One region of the Yersinia vastinensis genome, then DNA from elsewhere that is predicted to be linked to it. Evidence: predicted binding sites of a transcription regulator. Region 1 holds the regulator's gene; the other holds the start of a gene.

Region 1 (3,219 bases):
ATAGTCACGCCTGAGTGGCCGCCAATCACCGGGACTTCGATGTCCTGCGGTTGCTTACCTTTCAATTCAGCAACAAAGGTGTTCGAACGAATGGTATCCAGCGTGGTAATACCAAATAATTTGTTTTTATCGTAAACGCCGGCTTTTTTCAGCACTTCTGCCGCAATAGCAACCGTTGTATTAACGGGGTTGGTAATAATCCCGATTAATGCTTTCGGGCAAGTGCGTGCGATTTGCTCAACCAGATTGCGAACAATACCCGCATTCACATTGAACAGGTCTGAACGATCCATGCCGGGTTTACGTGCAACACCCGCCGAAATCAGAACAATATCTGCGCCTTGCAGTGCTGGAGTAGCATCTTCGCCGCTGAAGCCTTTAATATTAACAGCCGTCGGGATATGGCTCAGATCAACCGCGACACCTGGAGTCACTGGCGCGATATCATATAATGAAAGGTCTGAACCTGAAGGAAGCTGGGTCTTGAGTAGAAGAGCGAGGGCCTGGCCGATACCACCAGCGGCACCGAGAACTGCAACTTTCATCCTATACTCCTTATTATATTTAATTTAAATTTGCCGTGAATTCATCTATTTACGCACCATAATTTATTGCGATTTTAAACACAATCTATTAACAGTCAGATTGAGATATCACGCATCAAAAAGGCGCATAATGATCATGTATTTTAGATTAAATCGCTTATTCATTAATGATATAGCGCACATTATTCTAAAATTTACTGAAGTATTCATGACAGGTTAATCGGCGGTTACATTACACCCTTCTGTTACATCAGAACAACATCATTTTAATAACATTCTGTTTACTCGCACCGAATACGAATAAGGGCCGATTTAGCATAATCGTAACAGCAAGATGATGTTAAAATTCCTTCACACCTTGATATCAATGCTTTTATCGCCAATACTCCATAGTCATGTTGAATAAAAATTCATTTATATGCATAATAATCCTATTCACTATTGACTGCTCAGGGCATAAAAAATGCGTAATCCCGCAAAACAAGAAGATCTTATCAAGGCGTTTAAAGCGTTATTGAAAGAAGAGAAATTCAGTTCTCAAGGTGAGATCGTTTTGGCCTTGCAGGAAGAAGGCTTTGAAAATATTAACCAATCCAAAGTGTCACGCATGTTGACTAAGTTTGGCGCGGTCAGAACGCGTAATGCAAAAATGGAAATGGTTTATTGCTTACCTGCAGAACTGGGCGTCCCGACAACCAGTAGCCCGCTGAAGAATCTGGTATTAGATGTCGATTATAACGACTCGGTTGTAGTGATTAAAACCAGCCCCGGTGCTGCACAACTGATCGCCCGCTTGTTGGATTCATTAGGTAAAGCAGAAGGTATTCTGGGCAGTATTGCTGGTGACGATACTATTTTCACCACGCCGGCCAGAGGTTTTACCGCTGAACTGCTGCATAAGGCGATTCTCGAGCTATTTGAACAAGAGCTTTAATCTCTGATACTGATAATAGATGCGGCTAACTATGCCGCATTCTCTTTCGATTGCCCTTTTATCCGCCATAACGCTCCATTCAATCAGGGTATATCACTGCTTATTGTTTTTAAAACCATTCAATAACACTCTCTATTCTCCATTCATGGTCAAAGTCACCACTTTATTTCGCACTTTTAGTCAAAAACACTTATCTTATTGAAAAACTTATATTTTTACGAAAACTTGTTGTTTTTTAACCATTTTTTATTCCATTTCGTTCTTAAAAAATAGTCACCCACGATAAAGTGACGTTAAATATTATTAGCCCGCTATTAATATTCTCAGTTACTAGATGTATACTCATTTTCGTGATGTACATCACACTTCCTTTGAAGTGATAAAAGAATAAATAGAGGCAATAAAATGAAAGTTAAAACTACAATCGCAACAATGAGCATTCTATCTGCACTGTCATTTGGTGTTTTTGCAGCTGATTCAATCAATGACAATCAAGCAGCTAACTTACAGCCAATGGGCACAATTACCGTTAGCGGCATTAACGGTGCACCATCTGATATCCGTCAGGCACTGTCTGATAAAGCCGATGCTATGGGTGCAAAAGCTTACAAAGTGATTGAAGCGCGTGATGAAAATAACTGGCACGCCACTGCGAAGATTTATAAATAAGATTAAGTAATAAGTCTGAAAGTAAATGCCCCACGCAAAGGGGCATACTTTCGCACTTAATGGTTTATTCAATCGGTTGAAAGATTCATTTTCAGGATATTGAATAGAGTATTGATTGAAACAAGGTATTGATGAAACCACTGAGCGGAGTCAGTACCACAACAGAATAATCCCTCGTCGTCTATCCGACGAACCCTTTTACCCCCGCTCTGCGGGGGATTTTTTTATCCTGCTTAATCCTGAGGTAGAGCATCCTGCTCGGCTTTTTTACTCAGAGCACTCAGTAATTTATCGTGAATACCACCAAAACCACCGTTACTCATCACCAGAATGTGATCTCCTGGTTGGGCCGTCTTCACAACCATATCAACTAATGTATCAATATCAGCGCTCCAATGTGCAGGCTGAATACAGGCTTCCGCCACTTCCACCACTTGCCAAGGAATGTGTTGCGGCTGGAACAGGAACACTTCATCCGCACGGCCTAATGACGGTGCTAGCTCGTTTTTGCATAGCCCTAATTTCATGGTATTAGAGCGAGGTTCCAGTACCGCCAAAATACGTGCCGTCCCCCCCACTTTGCTGCGCAGCGCAGCCAGCGTGGCAAGGATCGCCGTTGGATGATGAGCAAAATCATCATAAACCGTGACACCGTGGGCTTCACCACGTAATTCCAGCCGGCGGCGGGCATTAATAAACTGGCCCAAAGCTTTACATGCATCGGCAGGTAAAACTCCCACATGGCGAGCAGCAGCAATCGCCATCAAGCCATTGTGCATATTATGTTCGCCCACCAATGACCAACTCACTTCACCCACTAATTCATTATCGAGCAGCACTTCAAAGACACTCGCGTCAGTCGATACTTTACGTGCGAACCAACTGCCCGTTTCGCCGACGAATTCTTGCTCACTCCAGCATCCCATCGCCATCACTTGCTTTAGATGGTTATCATTATCCGGGACAATGATTTTGCCCTTTCCCGGGACGATGCGAACCAAATGGTGGAATTGTTTCTGGATAGCCTTAAGATCGTCAAAGATATCAGCATGATCGAACTCAAGGTTATTC
Region 2 (3,219 bases), 370 kb from region 1:
GTATTAAGCCAGAATACGAGTGCCAATCGGCACGCCATTAAACAGTGCTGGTAGTTGATCTGCATGACGCCAACTGGCGATATCCACAGGACGACCCAACGAGCGAGCGGCATCCAACGCGGCATTCACTTTCACCACCATACCGTCAGTAATGATGCCTTGGGCAATTAATTGCTCTGCTTTTTGTGCGGTCATCTCGGCGATCCGCTGGCCCTTGCCATCCAGAATGCCACTCACATCGGATAATAAAATCAAGTCCGCGCCTAACGTGGCAGCCAATGCCGTCGCCGCCTGATCCGCATTCACATTCATCAATTTACCATCGTTGGTAATACCGATAGAACTGATGATTGGCATGTAATCCGCAGCCAGCAAGGTTTGCACCAATACTGGTGAACCCGATAATGCTTTCCCCACATGTCCCAATTCAGCATCCAATGGGGTAACTTCGACAGTATTGCCATCGCCCAGACACAAACCAACTGCGCTGATTTGGTGTTTTACTGCCCATGCCAGCAACGTTTTGTTGGCCGTACCGGCCAATGCACCGGTAATGATATCAATCTGATCGGCTGGGGTAACACGCAAGCCGTTTTTCTTCACCACCGGCAGAGCGAGTTTTTTCATCAAATCATCAACCAGACAGCCACCACCGTGCATAATCACAAGCGGGCGCTCATGTTTCTCACGATAGGTCACCAATGCAGTAAACAGGCGTTCCAGCGCTTCTTCGCTGTCCAGCAACACGCCACCTAATTTAATGACTAATGGGTTCATTATGTTTCGCCTCGATGTACCCGCCATCTTTCAAGATGTGGAGTTGTTGGCTGCCATCATTCACTCAACTCATTGAGTTCATTCTGTTGTCGCCTAACTGCAACTCGAAATCTATTGGGTATAATTAGATTATATTTCTGTATTTTCTGGTTCAGGCTCGGTGCTTTACCCTCTGGTCGCCTACAGCAGCGACTGGGTTTGTGCAAAACCAAAACGTATATTCATGCATTGGACAGCCTGCGCCGCCGCCCCTTTCAGCAAGTTATCTTCTGTTGCGACAATAATTAAATGTTCGCCCTGTACAGAGAAACCAATATCACAGAAAGGCAAACCCACGACAGCTTTTAGAGCCGGTACGCCTTGCTGATATAACCGCACCAGTGGTTTGTCCTGATAGGCATGGTGGTAGGCCTCCTCAATATCCTGCGCGGTGACCCCTGCTTTTAAACGGCAGGTAATTGTCGCCAAAATACCCCGGGCAAAATTCCCCAAATGCGGTGTAAAAATCACCGGTGTGCCGAGGTGAGCAACAATTTCTGGCTGATGACGATGATTAAATAAACCATACGGTTGCAAACTGACTTCACAAAAGCTGTTGCCAATACTGGCTTTGCGCCCCGCACCGCTCACACCACTAACCGCATTAATTACCGGCCATTGTGCATCATTGAGCAAACCGCCATCGACCAATGGCTTAAGTGCAAGCTGCGATGCTGTTGGGTAGCAGCCCGGTACGGCAATCAATTGCGCTTGCTTAATATCTTCGCCACGCCATTCAGCTAACCCATAGACCGCTTTATCTAGCCAATCGGTATGCTTATGCTCAAAACCATAATATTGGCTGTAAAACGCCGCATCCTGAACGCGGAATGCGCCAGAGAGATCAAACACCACACAACCCGCCGCCAGAAATTGTGGCGCTAAATCATGGCTAACTTCATGGGCGGTGGCGAGGAAGACAACATCCACACCTTCTGCCGCCTGAGCCACATCCACCAAGGGTTGCAGTGGAAGATCAATAATGCCTTTTAGTTGCGGATGCAGATCAGAAAGTAATTTTCCTGCATCTGCACTTTGCGCTGAAACCGTTAAACCGGTTATGTTCATATGTGGGTGACGATTCAGGTAAGCCGTAAGCTCCGCTCCGGCATAGCCACTGGCACCAACAATCAGCGTATTCAACATGGGTTTAGTTTACCTTCTGACTTAATTGTATTTATGCGTTTAACGACATAAATACTCAAAACCGTTATCCGGGTTCTCAGCAAGGTTTTACTGTTCCCCCACGTGATTGAGCATTGACATTTTCGTAAATTTAAGGGTGATTATAGGTTCCCTTACGCTCAAGCTTAATGTATTTTTATTCATAATTACTGCATGAATATTGATACTATCCTAACCAAAGGCTGTCAACAGTGAAGATGAAATTACCTCCATTTATTGAGCTGTATCGGGCGTTAATCGCGACGCCATCGATCAGCGCAACCGATAGCGCCCTTGATCAAAGTAATGAGGCGCTAATCAACTTGTTGGCCGGATGGTTTGCCGATTTGGGTTTTCGTGTCGAGATCCAGCCAGTGCCAGATACCCGCCACAAATTTAATCTACTTGCCTCTATTGGCGAGGGGAACGGGGGGTTATTGCTGGCAGGCCATACCGATACCGTACCTTATGATGAAGGCCGTTGGACACGCGATCCATTTACCCTGACCGAGCATGACAATAAGTTGTATGGTTTGGGAACCGCTGACATGAAAGGATTCTTTGCTTTTATTCTGGATGCCGTGCGCGATATTGATGCCAGTAAATTGAGCAAGCCACTGTATATTCTGGCCACCGCTGATGAAGAAACCACCATGGCGGGCGCACGCTACTTCGCAGCTTCCACTCAATTGCGCCCCGATTTTGCCATTATTGGTGAGCCAACATCACTGCAACCCGTGCGGGCGCACAAAGGGCATATTTCCAATGCCATCCGTATCACTGGTCAGTCCGGCCATTCCAGTGATCCCGCTCGCGGTGTGAATGCCATTGATTTGATGCATGAATCTATCACTCAGTTGATGAAACTGCGTACTACACTGCAAGAGCGTTACCACAATCCAGCATTTGCCATTCCTTACCCAACGATGAATTTTGGTCATATCAATGGCGGTGATGCGGCGAATCGTATCTGTGCTTGTTGTGAATTACATATGGATATCCGCCCATTGCCGGGCCTGACATTAAGTGAGTTAGATGAATTAATGACTGAAGCGCTGGCACCGGTCAGTGAGCGCTGGCCAGGCCGCTTGAGTATTGATGAGTTGCACCCGCCAATTCCGGGCTATGAATGTCCAACCGATCACCATATGGTGGGGGTTATCGAGAAATTACTGGGCGAGCGCACGGCGGTGGTTAACTACTGTACCGAAGCACCGTTTATTCAAAAAGTATGCCCAA

The links. The regulator ArgR, encoded in region 1, controls arginine synthesis, uptake and breakdown. The targets are predictions, from matches to a motif close to ANTGAATAAAAATACANT.
Region 2: the regulator ArgR is predicted to act here: its motif matches at 2,129-2,146, upstream of argC (N-acetyl-gamma-glutamyl-phosphate reductase).

What each region holds. Positions count from the first base shown of each region.
Region 1 is NZ_CP173260.1:4,204,769-4,207,987, forward strand. It holds gene mdh (malate dehydrogenase) at 1-545, opposite strand, end outside; gene argR (transcriptional regulator ArgR) at 1,009-1,479, shown strand; gene yhcN (peroxide/acid stress response protein YhcN) at 1,885-2,148, shown strand; gene mpl (UDP-N-acetylmuramate:L-alanyl-gamma-D-glutamyl-meso-diaminopimelate ligase) at 2,382-3,219, opposite strand, start outside.
Region 2 is NZ_CP173260.1:4,579,276-4,582,494, forward strand. It holds gene argB (acetylglutamate kinase) at 4-777, opposite strand; gene argC (N-acetyl-gamma-glutamyl-phosphate reductase) at 958-1,962, opposite strand; gene argE (acetylornithine deacetylase) at 2,199-3,219, shown strand, end outside.